DNA from 2 places in the Peribacillus sp. NPDC101480 genome. Region 2 is predicted to be linked to the other one. Evidence: predicted binding sites of a transcription regulator. Region 2 holds the regulator's gene; the other holds the start of a gene.
What was found. The regulator Rex, encoded in region 2, represses fermentation and respiration genes when NADH is low (regulators of the CRP and FNR family bind a similar motif). The targets are predictions, from matches to a motif close to TTGTGAAATATTTCACAA.
Positions count from the first base shown of each region.

Region 1 (13,914 bases), on a different contig from region 2:
ATTGTTCGTATTCTGGATATGGACAGGTATTCCCGCACGGAATGCAGGAATCAGTGCCTCATCATGAAATACCGAGAAGCCTGCATAAGAAAGCTCACGCATCTCACGATAGGTTAATTCCCGGATTCCCTTCGGATTGGAAACCACATTTGGATTCACCGCATAAACGGCATCCACGTCCGTAAAGTTCTCATACAAATCAGCTTTGACCCCATTCGCAAGAATCGAACCAGTAATATCGGAACCGCTTCTTGAGAAGGTTAACACATCACCATCCAACGTATAACCGAAGAACCCCGGGAATACTACGATTCCAGGCTCATCACGCAGAGCATATAACCGATCATAAGACTCTGGCAGCACCTTGGTAAATCCACCTTCATCCGTTACGATCAAGCCGGCCTTCTTTGGATTTATATACTGCGCCTCTACACCACGGCTTTGGAAATATCCTGCGACCAGCTTCGCATTATTATCCTCGCCGCTGGCCTTCAAGGCATCCAGATAGCGCTTCGGGTTAGTTTGGTCTGCATGCAGCAGTGCCATTAAATTTTCATGAATCCCAGTGATGACACTCTCGGATATATCCAACTCTTCAGCAATGCTCGCATAGCGGGATACGACATCTTCTATCAAATGCTCTCCGTTATCCCCGCGCAGCTGCTGTTCCGCAGCTTCAATCAATAAATCCGTCACCTTTATATCATCGGAATTGCGTTTCCCTGGAGCCGAAACGACTACAATCTTTCTCTCTGGATCAGAAACAACAATTTCGAATACCTTCCTCAACTGTTCACCTGACGCAAGTGAACTTCCACCAAACTTCGCAACTTTCATCTCGACATCCCCTATTTTCGTAAATATTCTGTCAAAATCAACTCTCCCTATTATTACGCTTTTTCTCGAAACAATCAAGTGTAAATTCCATTATAGGAGGACATTTGTATTTTTAAAAAGGACATATCATCAAGACGAAGGATCAAGAATGGCTAAAAACAAATAAAAAGACAACGGGCATATGCCCATTGTCTCTCCTATTCTTTAGCGATTATCCACAGTTTCCGGGTATAAGTCATGGTTCATCAAGCGGTAATTCGCCATTTCCTCATACTTCGTGCCTGGTTTCCCATAATTCGTGTAAGGGTCGATGGAAATTCCGCCCCTAGGTGTAAACTTGCCCCAAACTTCAATATATTTAGGATCCATCAATTCGATTAAATCATTCATGATGATGTTCATGCAGTCTTCATGGAAATCACCGTGATTGCGGAAGCTGAATAAATAAAGTTTCAAAGACTTGCTTTCCACCATTTTCACACTGGGAATATAGCTGATGTAAATGGTAGCAAAGTCCGGCTGGCCCGTTATCGGACATAAGCTAGTGAATTCCGGGCAATTGAATTTGACGAAATAATCCCGGTTCGGATGCTTGTTATCGAATGACTCAAGGATTTCAGGCGCATAGTCAAATGTATATTTTGTTCCTTGATTACCAAGCAGTGTGATATCTTTTTTTAATTCTTCTTCTTTTCTTCCAGACATGAAAAGTCCTCCTAATCCCACGTTTCAGGGAGATTCATAAAATGGGCCTCTATATAACAAAAACCATATCTCCTCAAAGATATGGTTGATTCGCGAAAAATATCAAAGCCATAGTTTTTTTAAGAGGGTGATGCTATGAACCTCTCCCGATTATCGGGAAATATTTTAAAATTGTCTTAGTAAATATAAAAAAAAATAGTCAATCTGTCAATGCAACTCTCTTAAATTGGGTTTGATTCCTTTATATATTCAGTTTAAAATGGAAAAAGCAGTTCAACCTATAAGAAAGAAGAGAATATACACATGTGGATTTTTGCAGCACTCATCACCAGCTTATGTTTCGGAATCAATAACAGCATTTTCAAATGGAGCAGCGGAAAAGGCTATTCCAAGATACATATCCAATTTTTCTTTTATTTTTCAGCTTTTATTTTGTCCATTATTTATGGAATGTTTATGGATGGTTTGCAGCTGAACTGGCTGTCCATCATGCTTGGTGCAGCAATTGGTGTACTGAACGCTAATGGTAACATCCAGATGGCAAGCGCCTTTGAAAAAGGGCCGGCAAGCTTGACATCACCATTAATCGCAGCGAATGCCATATTCCCCATACTCTGTGCAGCTTTAATTTTTCACGAACATATTTCTTCCTTGCAGTGGAGTGGAATAGTCTGCATGTTTCTCGCTACATTAGTTATCCAGTATACACCTAACCCCAAAGGTAACCATCAGTATGTCCCTTGGATCATGCACACAGTATTCTCCATCTTATCATTCGGAGTGCTCGGAATTCTAATGACGACATCAACACGTCTTCATTTAAACTCCCTTGATATCCTTGTATCAATGTATGGAGGCGGAATGCTTTATCTTCTTTCGGCTCTGGCCTTAAAAAAAGAAAAAATCAAGCTAAAGGAAGTCAAAATCGGTTCCTTAGTAGGTTTTTTAAGCATGATAGGCTATGGATGTTATTTCTTTGCATTGAACACAGGGATCGCAAGCATCATTTTCCCTGTCGTCAGCCTGAATTGTTTAGTTGTTGTATTCGCTGGATGTTATTTATTCAAGGAAAAACTAAAAACCTATCAAATTGCCGGTGTTCTTGCAGCATTAATCGGTATTATTTTAACTAAAATATGAATATAGTACGTTTACAAAAACAACCTGGCTGTCATGTGTACAAGCCAGGTTGTTTTCTATTTAATGGGAAATGGGGTAGGTCAAAAAAAAATGTTGACACATCCGTAAAAATATCAGATAATTTTGAATATTAATTCTTTAGATTTAACAGCTTTTGAAATGTTTGAAAAATCCTCTGCCACGGGTATTAAAGAAATAGGTACAACCACCTCATTTAATTCTGAATCAAGAAAGGAAAGATGCATTATGGTAAAAGTTACAGTAACAGTTGATTTCCAAGGAAAATCTTATCAAACTAACGTCCTTACTAAACCGGGTACAGATCATGAAGTAATTTTACAACAAGCCCTTCATCAAGTTGAAAAGCAATGGAAAGCGTAAGAAGGCAGGCATCGCAATAGATACCTGCTTTTTTATTACCATTTTAATAATTTCCAAAATAAGTTTCATATGAACTATTAAAGATCCTCTTGCAGCAATCCCCTCACACTTTTAATTATTTTTATTCAAAAGACACTAAAATTAAGATGTCAGTTTGTGTACTAGAATTTTTTATAATAAAAAAAAATCCAATTGAAATGGGATTATATAATAAAAGTCTTTTAAAAAAGACGGTCTTTTAAAGGACCGTCTCAACTGTAGACAATTTAACCGTTGATTTCCATTCCAGGCACTCGCTTTCCGCGGGCGGTCCGGGAGCCTCCGTTCCAATCAACTTTGTTTTAAAATTTAGATAGAACCCCTTTTGTCCACAAACAAGCTAATAATTGATTTTCCTGCAGTTTTTGTTGAGGGTTTGTTAAATTCAATCGTTTATTTCCTCTCCTGGCACTCACTTTGCGCCTGCGAGGTCTCCCCTGGACGCGCTTTCCCCGCAAGGGTCTCGCACACACCATTCCAATCAACCTTGTTTTTAATTTAATACAGAACCCTTTTGTTTACAAACTGAGACCAAATTACTGTTATTAAACTAAATTTCTTATTAATGGCATGGAACGTTCTTGGAGGTTATCGGAAAACAGGCTATAAGAAATGACTTTCTTCTTGTACTGTTTAACTACATCCACTCGGTCATTGTAAATATACACAAATAACTTAACATCAATTTTGCCTTTTTTAGTATCAATGACTAATGGAGTCCCACTGTCCTCTGGATGTAAAAACAATTGCTCGTTACCCGGGAATATGTGATTTTTCTTCAAAAATCTGGCGTTATTAAAATAATTAATAACTTGAATTTTTTCTTCACCTTCCAAACGTTTTCCGTCAAAGGATACGATCGCATTCCCGCCACTAATTTCTGAGTGTATTTTAAATTTGCTGATAATCCAATTAACAGCATCGGTTGGAAGACAGGAAACCAATATTTTTAATAAGCTTAATATAATTGTCAAAATCAAAACCGGCAATGTCAATTCATCATCTCCGCTACATTTATAAATTAATTCTTTATAACTTATTATATCAATAGGGCTGGCAATTTTTCTTAGAAGATGTGTCCGTTCTATTAACGTTTTACTTTGGGAAAACATTGTACTTAAACACAATTTACCCTTTATAAATATAATTTTCCAAAATGGTTATACTAAACATAATGGTTTCATCCACATCCTTCTTAACAAATTTCCATGAATGAGATGGATAGATCTGTATAAGAAATTATATTTATTAAAGTACAAAAAAACTGGGCGTCATCAAGACGCCCAGCTTTTCCGGAATCGATTATTGATATCCCCAAATCATTGTTAGCATTGTACCGAAAATTGTAACCAATGCAACGAACAATCCGTAATAAACGTTTGTGTAAATCGATGCTTTATCTTCAGACTCACCTGCGTGCATGAACATAACTAATTGCAGTGCAGCTTGCATGAAAGCTGTAACAAGTAGGATGATCACACCCATTTTTAGTGAGAGATCATACATAATAACTGATAGTGCGACCAAAGTCAGGACTAGAGAAAACGCAAATCCCATAACTTGGCCCCGTGGGAATAATTCTTTCATATTACATCATTCCTTTCAGGTAGACGAAACTGAAGATGAAGATCCAGACAACGTCCAAGAAATGCCAGTAAAGTGAAAAGATGAAAGCCTTGTTTGTTGTTTCTGGAGTCATACCGCGCTTTTTGATTTGCATGACGATGAAGGTTCCCCAGAATAAACCAAGTGTAACGTGAGCTCCATGCGTACCTAGTAATGTAAACAAACTAGATAAGAAAGCACTTGTTTGAATGGTTGCTCCTTCATGTACATACTCCACGAATTCATAAATTTCGACTCCCAAGAAGCCTAAACCAAGAATAAGGGTGATAATGAAGAAACCAATCGTTGCTTTCTGTCTGCCAAGTCTCATTGCATTGATTCCAAGACCTATGGTAAAACTACTGGTTAAAAGAAAGATTGTTTGGAACATCAGGGTTGGGACTTTAAAAAGATGTTCCCCTGTTGGACCATTTCCAGTTCCATTGACCAATACAAAATAAGTGGCGAACAGTGTAGCGAAAAGAGCTATTTCTGCTCCTAGGAAAATCCAGAATCCAAAAATCTTTAAGCGATTTTCTTCCGTGCTATATTCTAGTGGCAGCGAGTTATCTATTTTCATTACTTAGCACCTCGCAATTTATTTTCAGTTTCTTCGATCTCTTCAACAGAGATATAACGTCCGTGATCTTTTTCGAATGAACGGTGAATCATACAAGCAAAGATACCGATCGTTGCAATGATAGCAATGATCCACATGCTGAATACCATCGCAAAGCCCCAAACGAAGAAGATACAGCTCATGATAAACGGCACACCACTGTTATTTGGCATATGGATCTTTTCTACTTTACCGCCAAATAACTTAAAGCCTTTTTTCTTTGAATCCCAGAATGCTTCTGTAGAATCAACTGTTGGCACAATTGCAAAGTTATATTCAGGGATTGGTGTATGTGTAGCCCACTCTAGAGAACGTGCATCCCATGGATCGTTTGAAATATTTCTTGACGCATAACGAGTGCTCCAATAGATATTGTACACAATAAGTGCAAAACCTATTGCCAAGCCAATCGCTCCAACGAAAGAGAGCATATTCAATGGACCATACCCTGTTGATTCAGAGTACGTATACATACGACGTGCCTGCCCATCTAAACCAGTGATGAACATCGGGAAGAATGTAACATTAAAGCCGATTGTAATGAACCAGAACGACCATTTCCCAATTTTTTCGCTCAACATGAAACCGAACATTTTTGGCCACCAGTACGTGAAACCAGCAAGTACGGCAAATACAGTACCAGGGATTAAAACGTAGTGGAAGTGAGCTACTAAGAACATTGTATTATGGTATTGGTAGTCAGCACTTGCCATTGCAAGCATGACCCCTGTTACCCCACCGAGCGTGAAAATCGGAATGAAAGCTAAAGAGTAAAGCATCGGAACGGTAAAAACGATTTTACCTTTCCAAAGTGTGAACAACCAGTTGAAAATCTTAACACCGGTCGGGACGGCAATTGCCATCGTTGTAATCGAGAAGATACCATTAACCATTGCACCGTGACCCATTGTATAGAAATGGTGAGCCCATACAATGAAAGATAGAGTAGAAATAGCTACCATGGAGATAACCATCGAATTATACCCGTACAGGTTACGACGTGCAAATGTCGAAATGATTTCACTGTATATACCGAAAGCCGGAAGAATTACTATATAAACTTCAGGATGTCCCCAAACCCAGAACAAGTTCGCCCAAAGCATATCGCTACCGCCATTGGCCATCGTAAAGAATTGAGTTCCGAATAGACGATCCATTGTCATCAACGCAAGTGCCACTGTCAATACAGGGAAAGCGAAAACGATAATGAAGTTTGTGATCAAGATAGACCATGTGAACATTGGCATTTTCATTAAATTCATGCCAGGTGCTCTCATTTTCAAGATTGTTACGATAAAGTTGATACCAGTCAGTAATGTACCGATACCAGCTATTTGAATTGCAATCGCGTAATAGTTCGAACCTACTGATTCACTGAAATCATTACTTGCCAGCGGGAAGTAAGATGTCCAACCTGCATCAGGAGAACCACCGACTACGAAAGAGATGTTAAATAGCATTGCCCCCATGAAGAATAACCAGAAGCTTACTGCGTTCAGACGTGGGAATGCTACGTCACGCGCTCCAATTTGCAATGGTGTGACAATGTTCATTAACCCAATGATAAATGGCATAGCCATGAACAGGATCATGACGACCCCGTGTGTTGTAAATACCTCATTATAATGCTGCCCATCCAAAAGACCGTTATCTGGAATAGCCGTTTGAGCACGCATCATAAGAGCATCCACGCCACCACGGAAGAGCATAAGAAGTGCTGCCAAGATGTACATGATACCAATACGTTTATGGTCAACCGTTGTTAACCACTCACGCCATAAGTAACCCCATTTTTTAAAATAGGTAATTCCGGCAACAACCGCAATCATGGTTAAACCAATGGCAACCATGGATGCATAAATCGCAGGACTTGGATGAGGTACGGCAAATCGATCAAAGTAATCCATACTTTTGTGACTCCTTTCAGGAAAATATTCCTTATCTTGTAAACCTAGTTGTTTTATCGAACGAAATTAATTCTTAGTGATCATGATTCATGTTGCTGTGTTCTGAATGTTCATCGTGTGAATCCTTGGAATCATTTTCTTCCGTATCAGAAGATCCGTGGTCATGACCAGCATTTTCCCCTTCAGGAGCTGGAGAAAACTCTAAGTGAGTTCCAGTGTAAGTGGATTGTCCCACATGACCAGGTTTTAATAATTCATTGAATTTTTTCTCAGTAATCGGTTTAGCAGTAGCTTTAATTTCATCTACCCACTTATCGTATTCCTCTGCGGATAGTACATTAACGTTGAAAGTTTGCTGAGCAAAACCTGAACCACTGAAGTTTGAATTTCGACCCATATACTCTCCTGGTACATCAGCTGCTAAGTGCAACGTATTAACCATGTCCGACATCGCGTATTTTTGTCCTCCAAGTTGCGGAATCCAGAAACTTGAGATTGGACCGAATGAGTAAAGTTTAAATTCAATTGGTCGGTTAGTAGGTAAAAACAGATAGTTGACTGTTTCGATATCTTCTTCCGGATAACTAAAATGCCACTTCCAGTTTGAAGATGAAGCGTAAATAATTAAAGGTTCTTGATCACCGTATCCTTTAGGTGTTGCCTCAACTTCATTTGTTGTTTTAACAGTAACAACGGATAGGAAAGCGACGATTAGAATTGGGATCGCAACCCAAATTATTTCAAGAACCTTACTTCCTTCAATATGAGGCGGTTCATAATCATCACGTTGTTTGGAAGCACGATATTTCATTATCATGAAGATATACAGTACCATAACGACAAGGACGACAAAGGCCATTGTCCATATCGAAATCATAATAACATCTGCTTGTGTTGCAGCTACTGGCCCTTTAGGGTCCAAGACCATTAATGGGTTATCGCAACCGGTTAGCACAGTGGCAATAGTAAAAAGTATAGTTAATAGAGCCCATTTTATTTTCATAGTACTACCCCTTTCTTACATAATAAAATTCCAATTGGTAATTATTCGGACAAAGTGTTACCATGTTCACAAACCCCGACATACCAATATTAATCCCAAGTCTAAAAAAAGACAATACAAAGTGACATCTGTCACATAAAGTTCATTAAAGAGCAGTAAGAAGATGGTAAATGAACTGAAATGTTCGAAAATCTTCAGCAAATGAAATATAATAAATGTTTCATATCTTGCCTTTGAAAATTCACTTATCAGTGCAGGATTACAAATAGTACCGATCCTCTTTCCATTTAATATTACTTTAATATAATGAAATAAAAATTTCACATTATAGTCACCGTGTATATTGCCTCAAAACTCTTAAAGATTATGAATTATATTACCTATCTTGTCAATTAGGTATTTATCGTTAGATACCATGATTTAAACCGGATTTTTTTCACTCGGCCAAGGAGGTTGGTAAATGGTAGACACATGGGACACGATGTTGTCTCCATGCTTCAATACCCTTATGAACCAACACAGGTCAATATTATATATATATAAGGAAACAACGAGTTGAAATGAAATTGGGTTCTTTTTGCAATCCTTATGCCCTGTCAGTATTTTTAAACAGCCGTGTAGCAAAAGCGTAGTAAGTAATTCAGGTTTGCTATCAAATCTGCCTTTAGCAAAACCACTGCTCAATAACCCCATATTGATACCTATATCCCTTTCCCTTTTGAATTTTCATTTAAAAGTACATAAAAAAAAACCACAAAAAAAGGACTTCTTAAAAGTGTCCTTTTCTCGTAGATATTGTTTAAAATGTAATTGAGACTTCCTGGCGTGCAGGCAGTTGGTTTGGATGTACAAGCACATCGTGTGTTTGGCAATGACGAGTGGCAGTATATTGAATTAAAATGTAACAAATCGATAATTCGATTCTGATAATATGAAATGAAAGCGCATTCATTAATTGTGATCAAGTTGACTCAAATTCTGCAAGTTAGGTAACAGAACAACTAGTTTTGTTTAGAAAAACAGTATATTGCGCTATATTCCTCGCTTTAGTTACTGAATTCTGTACTTCTGTTTGTTGGAGCTTTAGCCTTTGTTTTCATTTTTATGATTTTAGTCGTTTCCGGTTCAATTCTTTCGCCTTTACGTGTATTCATTACCATTTCCTCTGTCAGGACAAAAAATATACCAACTAGAAAAATGGCAGCTGCGCTTAATGTGATGGCGATTCCAACAGCGGTGAATATATAATCCTTATTGTAATCGCTTACAAAGAAACTTAAAGCAAAAATAATAATTCCGATTACACAACCTGTGCCCGATACCCATTTCACTGCATCTAACATCTTCTGATTAGCTTCCATAATTTCATCCCCTTTCTTTCTATTTTATGACATTTCACAAATTTGTCAAATCTTTTCTATTTTTTAACATATTCACGATGAAAACCTTGACAAATAGAAGGCGCCACCATTCACTTTTAGGTATTCAAGACTATATGAGCAAACTTCAAAACAGTGCAAATACACTATCTATTTTTCCGATATTAGCCCACTGTATACTATTAAAAAAACTCCAATAAAAGACCCCTGTTGAATAATCAGGGGCCTTACCTCATTCTATGGTTTTTGCAAGGTGATCGTTACCGTTTTCTCTTTAGTGCCTCGATATACTTTAATCTTTACTTTATCTCCGATTTTCTTATCTGTATATAAGTACTTCCTTAATGCAGCGGCAGTATTTATTTTCGTTCCATCAATCTCAACGATGATATCCTGTTGCTTAAGCCCTCCATTCGCCGCAGCCGATCCCGCCTCTATACTCGTCACCATTACGCCGGACTTTACGGCTTCTGGAACATTTTGAATGTAATATTGCGGCAGTTCTTCCATACTGGCCAAGCTGACTCCTAAATATGGGCGCGTGATTTTTCCATTTTCAATCAGCTCCGTAACAATCGGAATCACATCATTACTTGGTATGGCAAACCCTAAGCCTTCCACACCGTTTTCGGAAATCTTCAAACTGTTTATGCCGATCACTTCCCCAGCGGTGTTGATCAATGCACCCCCGCTATTGCCGGGATTGATCGCTGCATCTGTTTGAAGGACATCAAGTTCCCACTCCCCGTCCGAGGTATCGACTGAAATGGAGCGTCCGGTCGCACTGACGATCCCTTGTGTAACCGATCGTGAAAAATCAAGTCCAAGTGGGTTGCCAATTGCCAATACTTCTTCTCCTGGACGCATGCTATCGGAATTCCCGAATTTAATTCCCTCAGGTGCTTTCGAGGCATCAATTGTCAAAACCGCTAAATCAGTCAAAGCATCAGCCCCGACAACCGTCGCCGTTGCCTTTTGTCCATCATACAATGAAATTTCGACTTCCTTAGCGCCTTCAATAACATGATTGTTCGTGATGATATAGGCTTTCCCATCAGCTTTTTTATAGATGACCCCTGAGCCGGTGCCGCTTTCAACCGTTTCGCTCTCCGTGCTTTGCTGCTGGTACGGGTACTGGTTTTGCATCTCCTGTAAATTCACGACCCCGACTATCGATTTGGATGCTGATTCGACCATCTCTGCCCTATCATTTGAATCCGTACTTGTCGATAACTTTTCCGCCGTGACACTCTTATCCTTTTCAACACTTTCCGTTTGCTGTACACCTGCCGTTTTGGTTGACTCATTCACTGGACTATTCCCTTGACCTATAAAGTCCCCGCCAAATAGAAATACAGACGATGTAACCATAGCAGCAACCGTTCCGGAAACAAGGCTAGTTAGCCAAAGAGACTTACCCTTTTTCCGTTCTGCCTTTACTCTGACTTGCTCATCACCATTATAATTTTCCATCTTTATCCCTCCTATGATTGTCCTTTATCCTTTACTTGACTCAATCATAAACAGGAAATATTAAAAAATTCTTAAGAAATAACGAATAGGGCGACATTTTACAAAAATTATAAAATTTTATCGAATCCTGTATCTTGCCGCCTGCAAAATAAAAAGGCCTCAACAGGGGCCTTCAATTCGACCATACAGTTATCCTTACAAGACTTCATAAACTTCTTTAGTCTTCTTATTCACGCCATACCAGCCCCAAGTGGTTTTGTGGCCACTTTCCTGACTAGGTTCATCCACCTCGAAAACATGAAAAATGTAATCTCCCTTTTCGGCATCATGATCATATTCGATATCTAAATCAGGAAAATTTTCCATGTCCACATAATCCTTAACTAGCTTCTCTGCCTGAGATTTACTTAATGTACTAACCGAAGCCTTGCTCTCTTCTTTGCCTATTGTATCCGTTGCCGCCTCATCTTCTGCTTTGGATCCATTGGTTCCGTCCACGGTTGCTTCCTCCGCCGGCTCCGCCTCGTCATTTCCCTCTACTGCTTCTATCGTGGCGGAGTCTGATACCGGTTGCATTTCCACCGCCTTAGAAACCATTAGTTTACCTTCCCGGTATTTTGCTTTATATGCGGTTGCTTCTTCAAAATCTCTTTTGGCCGAATCAAAATCCTGTTCGTCGTATTTCTTCATTCCATTCGCCAGAAAACCTGAAAGATCCATTAACTCCCTTGCTTCCGGTGTATTTGCTTCTTTATAAGCTAATTCAAATGCCTCGTGGGCTTCTAAATAATTTTCCTCATTCAACTGACTTTTCCCTAAATCCATATTGGAATCATAATTCCTTGTTACGCAGCCTGAAGCAATCAACACCAAAAAAATAACCATGATTGACCTCTTCACTATATCACCCCTTGATTTTCCATATTATTCTGTAAATTCATCTTATACCATTTGATAAGAAATCCGATACCTCTATTTCCTATCTTTTTCATTAAGGAAATGTTTACATTGATGATTAAATTTTTACAAATAGTGGTACAGAATAGATAAACGCTTGAAAGGATGATCACATAATGATGCAGGAAAAACAGACCTATCATGTCGATTTGGTCAGCGGCGACGTACTCGGACAAAAACTTGAAGAGAATCCAAGCTTCACTGTACACGCAACTGATGAGGAACTTGCAGAATTGAAACAATGCTTGGAGGAACACCGGACAGATGACCTGGAAGCATATGCCCGTTCACATGTGCCCTACCTACTCTATCATCATGACCGGGCAAATGATAAATACGATGCAGCCATGAAAAGGCTTTATGCCCTCATTTATAAATTAGGGGATGAAACGGCACGAAACCATATTGAAGAAATCGGCATATTGAAAGATAACAAATTCGAGGGAAAAGAAGAAGTGCAAAAGTTCAAATAAGAAATAGGAACAGAACCTGATTCAAAGGTTCTGTTCTTTTAATATCATGTCCCCAATAAAAGGGAAAACAGAAGATTCTATTTTATGATTCACTATAAAGTTTTATAAGCAGAGTTCTTTTAATCTACATATTTATCCTTCAAATAATCTGAACCAATACCGCCAATGACCATCAAAGCTAATGGTAAAAAATTCGATACGACTGGCATGCTTTTCAAAATGGTAATATCTGTGCCGGCAAATTTATTAAGTCCAAAAATAATTAATTTAGACACTAACAAAAATGCTCCTATTAATAATACGATATCAAAAAACATTTTCCTTTTTGGAAATGCTAACTGCTTACTTTCCCTTATTATTTTTTCTTTCAATTCCTCGTCACTCCTTAATAATTCATCTACCGTAATTTGAAATAAATCACTTAAATTAATTAGTACTTCAATACTAGGATAATTTTTTCCCGTTTCCCATTTGGACACAGATTGGCGACTCACATGAATCTTCTCCGCAAGATCATTTTGTGACCAATTTCTTTTTTCCCGTTCTTTTTTTAATCGTTCGCTAAAAATCATAATGAGTTCATCGCCTTTCCTACTCCTAGTATTGTGAGATGAATTATGCAAAGTAAAGATAGTAATAAGCGCATTACTATGCAACTTATGAGTGACACCGAAGAAAACCTTGATATATCAAGGGAATCAGATTAATTTTCCGGAACTGCTGCAGAAGGGTAAAATTTTATAAGATTCCAGTTGATTTCAGAAATCCGCTCCCTTTTCGCCGACTGTCTGCCAAGCCTCATCAAAGCAAGCGACTCCGGGGTCGTAGCTAGCCAGTTAAGCAGCTACTCAATTCTATAATTTTTCAACTGAATAAGCCATCTTGCCATCACATAATTCAGCTTAATTCAAAAAAAGCCTTGTATAGACAAGACTTTTAAACCCATTTTTTCCTGCCTGTTTAACTACACGAAGCATTTTTTTATTTCGCTCTTTGATCCTTTTTCCACTAATACTTTCACAATATAACAACTGGTAGTTATCAAAGATAATTCCTCACTTTGGTATAACTTTACCTTTTCGTTATCGAGTTGCTTTGCACATAAAAAAGGTTGCCTCGGCAACCTCCCTTTAATGAAGGAACTGTCTCCAGATCCCAGTATATATTCATCGTATTGACACGCAATCATAACGTTTCATTATTAAATGTTCCATTCTTTTAATTCGAGTCTCCGCACTTTATGTACAACGTGAGGATCATTTTCCGCTAAAGAGAGTGCTTCTTCAAATGTGTCTGCAATATAAACAACCAAGCCGCCTGAGCCATCCGCAAAAGGGCCTCTTGCAAAAACCTTCCCTCTACGATCAAGTTCGTTTAAATACTCGATATGATGTGG
Region 1 is NZ_JBNNSB010000006.1:118,609-132,522, reverse strand. It holds gene ACQKMF_RS19915 (aspartate kinase) at 1-837, opposite strand, end outside; gene queF (preQ(1) synthase) at 1,042-1,542, opposite strand; gene ACQKMF_RS19905 (EamA family transporter) at 1,846-2,682, shown strand; gene ACQKMF_RS19900 (BA3454 family stress response protein) at 2,806-3,063, shown strand; gene ACQKMF_RS19895 (YfmQ family protein) at 3,648-4,097, opposite strand; gene qoxD (cytochrome aa3 quinol oxidase subunit IV) at 4,405-4,689, opposite strand; gene qoxC (cytochrome aa3 quinol oxidase subunit III) at 4,691-5,287, opposite strand; gene qoxB (cytochrome aa3 quinol oxidase subunit I) at 5,287-7,233, opposite strand; gene qoxA (cytochrome aa3 quinol oxidase subunit II) at 7,307-8,236, opposite strand; gene ACQKMF_RS19870 (hypothetical protein) at 9,283-9,597, opposite strand; gene ACQKMF_RS19865 (S1C family serine protease) at 9,853-11,088, opposite strand; gene ACQKMF_RS19860 (hypothetical protein) at 11,284-11,973, opposite strand; gene ACQKMF_RS19855 (hydrolase) at 12,162-12,518, shown strand; gene ACQKMF_RS19850 (helix-turn-helix domain-containing protein) at 12,638-13,090, opposite strand; gene ACQKMF_RS19845 (YciI family protein) at 13,720-13,914, opposite strand, start outside.
Region 1: qoxA (cytochrome aa3 quinol oxidase subunit II) is a predicted target of Rex. The motif match lies at 8,356-8,373, and genes of this name have one in related genera.

Region 2 (8,973 bases):
GCCAGCGCCAGCAGGTTCTGGTTTGTCAGCAACAACAGCTTCTGTTGTTAAGAACATAGCTGCTACAGAACCAGCGTTTTGTAGAGCTGAACGAGTTACTTTAGTAGGATCGACGATACCGGATTCGATCATGTTCACCCATTGTCCAGTAGCTGCGTTGAAGCCAGTGCCTACTGCTTCGCCTTTAAGGCGCTCTACGATTACAGAGCCTTCAAGTCCAGCATTGTGAGCGATTTGACGAACAGGCTCTTCGATGGCACGAAGAACGATTTTCACGCCTGTTGCTACGTCGCCTTCAGCTTGAATTTCAGCGATTTTATTGTATACGTTAAGAAGTGCTGTACCACCACCGGCTACGATACCTTCTTCAACAGCGGCACGAGTGGAGTTCAATGCATCTTCAATACGAAGTTTACGTTCTTTTAATTCTGTTTCAGTAGCTGCACCGACTTTAATTACCGCTACGCCACCAGCTAATTTAGCAAGGCGTTCTTGTAATTTTTCACGGTCGAATTCAGAAGTTGTTTCTTCTAATTGAACACGGATTTGGTTTACACGAGCTTGAATTTGAGCTGTATCTCCAGCTCCTTCAACGATCGTTGTATTTTCTTTTGTAACAACCACTTTAGACGCACGGCCTAATGAATCGATTGTTGCAGATTTAAGGTCAAGACCGATTTCTTCAGTGATTACTTCGCCGCCTGTAAGAGCTGCGATGTCTTCAAGCATTGCTTTACGACGGTCACCGAATCCAGGAGCTTTAACCGCAACAGCGTTGAATGTTCCACGAAGTTTGTTCACAACAAGAGTTGCAAGCGCTTCGCCTTCTACATCTTCAGCAATCAATAATAGCGGTTTACCTTGTTGTACAACTTGCTCAAGTACAGGAAGGATTTCTTGGATATTCGTGATTTTTTTATCTGTGATCAAGATATATGGATTTTCTAGTACAGCTTCCATTTTATCTGAATCAGTAACCATGTATGGAGATGCATATCCGCGATCGAACTGCATACCTTCTACTACGTCCAATTCAGTTGTGAAACCTTTAGACTCTTCGATTGTGATGACGCCGTCGTTACCAACGCGCTCCATTGCTTCCGCAATCAGTTGGCCGACTTCTTCATCAGCTGAAGAGATGGCAGCAACTTGTGCGATAGATTCTTTGTTTTCAACAGGTTGGGAAATGGCTTTCAATTCTGCGATTGCAGTATTGACCGCTTTCTCGATTCCTTTACGGATACCCATTGGGTTAGCACCAGCTGTTACGTTTTTAAGACCTTCGCGGATCATCGCTTGTGCAAGAACCGTTGCAGTCGTTGTACCGTCACCAGCTACGTCGTTTGTTTTGCTTGCTACTTCAGCAACCAATTTCGCACCCATGTTTTCGAATGCATCTTCCAATTCGATTTCTTTAGCGATCGTCACACCGTCATTAGTGATAAGCGGTGAACCGAATTTTTTCTCAAGAACCACGTTACGACCTTTTGGTCCAAGCGTTACTTTAACTGCATCTGCAAGTGCGTCCACACCACGAAGCATGGAGCGGCGAGCTTCTTCACTAAATTTAATTTCTTTAGCCATTTATAAGTACCTCCCTAAAATTTTAAGAAAATTTTCGTTCAGTTAAGTATGATGTATAATTAGCCGATAACAGCTAGAATGTCGCTTTCACGTAAAATTAAGTATTCAGTGTTTTCGTATTTAACTTCAGTACCTGCATATTTTGAGAAGATAATTAGATCGCCTTGGGCAACCTCTAAAGCAACACGTTCGCCATTTTCAAGGACACGGCCAGTACCAACTGCTACTACCTTACCTTCTTGTGGCTTTTCTTTAGCAGTATCAGGAAGAACAATACCGCTTGCAGTTTTTTCTTCAGTTTGAACTAGTTCAATAATAACGCGATCACCTAATGGTTTTAACAAGTGAAACAACCTCCTCATATTCTCTTGATAATTTGTTACATGATTATTAGCACTCTTCATCATCGAGTGCTAACACATTTATAATATTAAATAAACCGAGCCTTTTTTGCAAGTATCTTATTGAAAATTTTTTATTAATTTCTGATAAATTACGGGTAAACTACTTTAGCATAATGATTTCCTTAACAAAGTTATTTAAATGTTTCGTTAGGGGTACCTTTAAGTGGTGTTCTGCCTCAATTTTTGATACCATTTTGGAGTATGCGTTTATAGCTTGTCCCCATATCAGGAACGTTCCGAGCGGAATAGGTGACTATAAAAGGAGTTTTCATTTTTGAAAAAGGAATATTGGTTCGTCATCATCACTTATATTGCCATGCAATTATCCAGTATTGTTGGGGTACCCATTTTCATGCTGATCGGGTCTTATACCGGAATGCCGGCTGATGAACTCCAAGTGAAATCTGCAGCATACTGGATAGTTTTCAGTTTTCTCGCTGCTTTATTCTTGATTCTTTTTTTAATGAGAAAAGATATGAGGGAAAAGTTGGACACGAGAAATCAAACTTCCGTTTCCATGTCCATATTATGGGCAATTGCAGGAGTGTTCATGGCTCTTTTTGCGCAAAGCATTGCCGGCAGCATTGAACAAATGCTTGGGGTGGAGTCTGAATCTGAAAATACGCAGCAACTCATTTCACTCATTTACAAAGTCCCCATGGTCATTTTCGTCACTTCAGTAATTGGACCTATATTGGAAGAATTAATTTTCCGGAAAATCATTTTCGGATCACTTCATAAACGCTTTAACTTCTTTATTTCAGCTTTAATCAGCTCAGTTATTTTCGGCTTGGCGCATGGTGAATTTGAACATCTTCTTTTATATACGGCAATGGGCTTCACTTTTGCTTTCCTTTATGCAAAAACAGGCCGCATTCTCGTATCAATGAGCGCTCATATTGCGATGAATACGCTTGTTATCATCCTTCAAGTGGTATATCGGGAGGATATAGAGAAGATGATGGATACTGCACAGGCCTTCATCGGAGGTTTATTATGAAACGTCAATCACCCTTATTCATGGGCATCATCTATGCAGGCTTAGGAGCTCTTTTTACCGCTATCGCGATTCAAACCGTCAATTCTTCTGGATGGGGACTCTTCGCCTACATACTTGTCCTCATTGCGACTCTTGACTTTGGATCGGGCTTACGCATGATCATGCTGCACTTTAAGATTAAAGCCGCACAAAAAAATAAGAAAAAATAAAAAAACGCTGCAAAGATGCAGCGTTTTTTCATTCCTCCAAGGCGGCTTCTTCCACTACCGGATAATGTTTCAGGAAGTAGATGAGCGACTGAAGCTCCACGGCCAGGTCAATATGGTGAACCCTTATGGATGGAGGCACGGTCAGCCTTGCAGGTGTAAAATTCAATATTCCTTTTATATCAGCTTTGACTAGACGATCGGTTATCGTCTGGGCTACCTGTGCAGGCACGGTCAATATAGCTGCAGTGATATTATTTTCCTGCAATAACGTATCGATTTGATCCATATGATAGATGGGCACATCAGCTATCCGCTTGCCGACTTTTTCTTCAGAAACTTCGAAAGCCATTTCAATTTTTGTATTATTATTTTTCATGAAATTGTAATTTAAAAAAGCGGTTCCTAAATTTCCTACCCCTATTAAAGCGACTTTGGTCAATTCATCTTGATCTAGTGTTTTTCTAAAGAAGGATAATAAATAATTGACATTGTAGCCGTAGCCTTTTTTCCCAAGCGCGCCAAAGTAGGAAAAATCACGGCGTATGGTGGCAGAATCCACTTTTACAGCTTCGCTTAGCTCTGCCGAGGAAACTCTTTGTTTGCCTGAGGAATGTAAGTTCTTTAAAAATCGATAATACAATGGTAACCTTTTGGCTGTTGCCTGCGGTATCTTTGGGTCATGGTTCATTGTTCTTCCCCGCCTTCACACATGCTTTTCAACTTAATTCTCTATCTGTTTGTTTTACTTGTCTTTTATAATCGTTACTGGAAACTCCGCCTGTTTTCTCCACTAAGAATGTAGGCCCGATCACCATTCCCTTGTCAATGGCCTTACACATGTCATAAACGGTCAAGGCAGTCACGGATGCAGCTGTTAACGCTTCCATTTCCACACCTGTACTCCCTTTTGTCTTAGCTTCCGTTTCAATCCTAAGTCTGTATCCTTGTTCCTCTTTTTCCCACTCAAAGGCTATATTGACCCCTTGCAGTGCAATGGGATGGCACATCGGAATGATATTGGATGTATTTTTGCTGGCCATTATTCCTGCAACCTGTGCAACAGCCAGTACATCACCTTTTTTCATTTTCTGGTTCGTGACCAATTCATATATTTCATCATTCAATAAAATGCTCGATTGAGCTACTGCCGTCCGGGTTGTTTCAGGCTTAGCACTCACATCGACCATTTTGGCCCTGCCCTGTTCATTAAAATGCGTTAAGTCTCCCATTTAAGTAACCCCTCCTAAATCATACACTATTATTCCACTTTATGTAACAGCTTTTGTTTTACCATGGAACCAAGCTGTTGCCGATAATAACTAAAATACGTTACACTATCTATAATCAATTGAGGTGAAATCTATGATTTTATTACAAATCAATCAACTATCGAAATATTATGGAGCTGAACTTATTTTATCAAATATGAAGCTCGAAGTTCAAAATAAAGATCGAATTGCACTTGTCGGCCGTAATGGCGCCGGAAAATCGACTCTGCTAAAAATCATAGCCGGGAAGATTTCCCATGATGGCGGTGAAATTATCAAACCAAAAGGCGTCACAATCGGCTATATGGCCCAGGATACGGGATTGGAATCCGAACTGACCATTTGGGATGAGATGCTGACGGTATTCACGGACCTTATAGAGCAGGAAAAGGAACTGCGTCGCCTTGAGGCGGATATGGCCAGACCCGAAATCTTTGAAAACGAAACGATTTACCAAAAAGTGCTGAATGAATACGACACTTTGATGGTCGCATTCAAAGAGAAGGGCGGTTATCAATATGAAGCGGATATCCGTTCCGTATTGCATGGGCTTCAGTTTGCTGACTTTGACTATTCTACCCCAATTTCCACATTAAGCGGCGGGCAAAAAACAAGGCTTGCATTAGGAAAGCTGCTTTTAAGGAAACCGGATATATTGATTCTGGATGAGCCGACGAACCATTTGGATATTGAAACCCTATCTTGGCTTGAACAATATTTACAAGGGTACCAGGGAGCTGTGCTCATTGTTTCCCATGACCGCTATTTTTTAGATAAAGTAGTGAACCTGGTATATGAGATTTCCCGGAATAACATGAAAAAATACTATGGTAATTATAGTTCTTACCTAGAGGGAAAAGCGGAAGATTATGAGCGGGACATGAAACTGTTCGAGAAGCAGCAAGGGGAAATCGAAAAGCTTCGCGACTTTGTCCAACGTAATATCACAAGGGCTTCGACCACGAAAAGAGCACAAAGCAGACGCAAGCAGCTCGAAAAGATGGATGTTTTGGACAAGCCGCAAGGGGATGAAAAATCCGCGAATTTTTCTTTCCAGATTGAAAGGCAAAGCGGAAATGAAGTACTCCACCTCCAGGACTTGGCTATCGGATACGAAGGGGAAACGGTATCAAGGAATATTAATTCCCGGATGACAAAGGGAGAGAGCATAGCTCTTGTTGGCCCAAATGGAGTTGGAAAATCAACTTTATTGAAAACGATGATTTCTAAGCTGCCTGCACTTTCTGGGGAATTCCGTTTTGGAACGAACGTAGAAGTCAGCTACTACGATCAAGAACAGGCTAACCTTGTTTCCAATAAACGCGTACTCAATGAATTATGGGACGACTATCCCCTTAAACCGGAAAAGGACATCCGAACCGTACTCGGTAATTTCCTATTTAGCGGGGACGATGTTTTGAAAACCGTTTCCACACTAAGCGGGGGCGAAAAGGCTCGGCTTGCTCTTGCGAAAATGATGATGCAAAAAGGTAATTTTTTAATTCTTGATGAACCAACGAACCATTTGGACCTCGATAGTAAATTGGTGCTTGAAAACGCTTTGATCGATTATCCAGGAACTATTCTTTTCGTCTCACATGACCGTTATTTCATAAATCGGATAGCAACGAAAGTGATAGAGCTCTCCAAAGACGGCAACGAAGAATTCCTCGGTGATTATGATTACTATTTAGAGAAGAAACAGGAGCAAGCGGAAATCAAAGCACTTGAACAGCAGGATCAGGCTAAAACTTTAGATGCAGCTGTAGAAAAAACAAATTACAAAATTGATAAAGAAGCAAAAAAAGCAGAACGCCAGCGAAAACGGCGCATTGAGGAAATCGAGGCAGCCATGGAGCGTCTTGAAACCGAAATAAGCGAATATAATGACCTCCTTTGCGATCCAAATGTTTTTCAGGACCACGAAAAAGTGATGGAAGTCCAAACAAAGCTTGATAATGCACAGGAAAAATTGGACCAGCTGCTCGAAGAATGGGCCGAACTGGAAGAATGACAAAAGACCGGGTCAATCGACTCGGTCTTTTTCACTTCAAATTAAAAAGTTATCCACAAACTTGTTAACAATTCACTTACCGTTTATTAGCCAATAATTTGGGTTATACACATTATCCACAGAAACATATCCACTTATCCACAAAAACACCACTTTATACACATGCAGTAGGTTGATCAAAAAAACTTTATCCACAGAATATTCTATTATTTTATTAACACGATAAAAAGACAGGATGCCGAAGTGTGGAATCCTGTCTTCTCGTCAATTAAAATGCTTCTATATCCAATCCAGGATTTCCGTTCAAATCCAAACCAGATCGTTTTCCTTTTTCAAACATGACACTGCCAGCAGCACCGATCATGGCGGCATTGTCTGTACAAAGATAGAGGGGCGGAATGGATATATCCATAGGTAAATCCTTAAAAGCTTCCGTTAATGCTTCCCTAAGGCCTTTATTTGCCGCAACTCCTCCAGCAAGCAATACCTGCTTCACATTATATTCCTTTGCAGCTTTTACAGCTTTCATTACAAGCACTTCTATCACACTTGCTTGGAAACTTGCCGCTAAATCTTTAGGTTCGATTTTTTCCCCGCGCTGTTCTGCATTATGCAAAGTGTTGATCACCGCCGATTTCAACCCGCTGAAGGAAAAATCATAGCTGCCATCCAACCATGCCCTAGGCAGTTTTAAAGTTGGTGAGCCTTCTTGCGCAAGCCTATCGATATGTGGACCGCCAGGATAAGGGAGCCCCAATGTTCGAGCCACTTTATCATACGCCTCTCCTGCTGCATCATCCCGAGTCTCCCCTATCACCTTGAAAGAACCTGGCTCTTCTAAAAGCACCAATTCTGTATGACCTCCCGAAACGACTAAAGAAAGCGCAGGATATTCGATCTCCTGAATAAGCCGATTTGCATAGATATGACCAGCGATATGATGCGTACCGACAATTGGTATTCCATGTGCGAAAGCTACAGCCTTCGCCGCATTCACGCCTATTAATAGTGCCCCAACAAGGCCGGGGCCTTCTGTAACGGCAATGGCATCCAAGTCTTCATATGTCACACCGGCTTGCAGCAGTGCTTCTTCAAGAACAATCGTAATTTGTTCTACATGATGACGGGAAGCTATTTCAGGGACGACACCGCCAAAACGTTTATGGCTTTCAATTTGTGAAGCCACGACATTACTCAGTATCTCCGTACCATTTTTTATGACAGCTGCCGCAGTTTCATCGCAGCTCGTTTCAATACCTAATATAAATTGATCTTGTTTCATGAAAAATTCACCCACATAACATAAGCATCTTCTTGATTGTCTGTATAATAATTTTTTCGGATTCCGCCCTTTTGGAAACCTAGTTTTTCATAGAGCGAAATGGCTACTGCATTACTGACACGGACCTCTAGCGTCATCCTCACCACACCCATCGAAATGGAGATTTCAATCATCTTCCTGAGCAAAGCTTCTCCTAGCTTTTGCCCTCGGTATTCTGGCAATATCGCTATATTGGTAATGTGCGATTCATCAATGACAATCCAGGCACCGCAATAACCGGCGATTTTACCTTCATCCTCTATCACCATGTATACAGCATATTGATTATGATTCAATTCATTAAAAAAAGCTTCCCGGCTCCAAGGCAAAGTAAAGGACTGCTTTTCCACGTTTAGCACTTGGTCGATATCTTCCGTATTCATCTTTCGGAACGTCAATGTTTTACTCATAATAATCGGTCGCTTTCCTTGTTTATTTCCCCTGCTGTTCAAGCCACTTTGCTTCTGCTTCAGCCATGCGGATATAATTCGGTACAAACTGGTGAACATCCACTTCAGTCTTATCAAGACCAATGAAGGCCAGTTCGCTTGGCCTTGAATTATATGACTGTACCGGAGCAAATACCGCCAATTCCCCTAATGCATCCGTAATTGCATCCCGATGGATGTCCACATCTTGACCAACAAATAAAACAGGACGATTTAATTCCTTCAATTGACTCGCCCACTCAGAGGATAGAATATTACAATCTTCTATGACTGTCTTTAAAGAGTCCTTTTCCATTTCATATAATCCAGTATAAATCTGCCCTCTTCTTGCATCGAACAAGGGAGAGATCACCCCGTTAAAATATCGTCCATTAGCTGCTAAAACCTCTAAGCTGGAAACACCTGATAAGGGAATCTGAAGCGTCCAGGCCAAGCTTTTCGCTATCGTCACTCCAATCCTGACCCCTGTATATGAGCCTGGACCTTGAGCGACCACAATCTTAGTCAATTCCTTCGGTTTAGTATCACAATCCCTCAGCAGTGTCTCAATTGCCGGCATTACCCGCACCGAATGATTTTTCTTTAGGTTCGTCGTATACTCACCAATTACTTGATTCTCGTTTACCAGTGCAATCCCTAATGTAAAATTCGATGTATCTATAGCTAAAACCTTCATCAAATAATCTCCTTACATAACTTTACATATCGTTCGCCTTTGGCTTCC
Region 2 is NZ_JBNNSB010000010.1:1,038-10,010, reverse strand. It holds gene groL (chaperonin GroEL) at 1-1,584, opposite strand, end outside; gene groES (co-chaperone GroES) at 1,644-1,928, opposite strand; gene ACQKMF_RS24185 (CPBP family intramembrane glutamic endopeptidase) at 2,263-2,988, shown strand; gene ACQKMF_RS24180 (YdiK family protein) at 2,985-3,197, shown strand; gene ACQKMF_RS24175 (redox-sensing transcriptional repressor Rex) at 3,226-3,885, opposite strand; gene moaC (cyclic pyranopterin monophosphate synthase MoaC) at 3,914-4,426, opposite strand; gene ACQKMF_RS24165 (ATP-binding cassette domain-containing protein) at 4,560-6,479, shown strand; gene tsaD (tRNA (adenosine(37)-N6)-threonylcarbamoyltransferase complex transferase subunit TsaD) at 6,748-7,761, opposite strand; gene rimI (ribosomal protein S18-alanine N-acetyltransferase) at 7,758-8,210, opposite strand; gene tsaB (tRNA (adenosine(37)-N6)-threonylcarbamoyltransferase complex dimerization subunit type 1 TsaB) at 8,233-8,925, opposite strand; gene tsaE (tRNA (adenosine(37)-N6)-threonylcarbamoyltransferase complex ATPase subunit type 1 TsaE) at 8,925-8,973, opposite strand, start outside.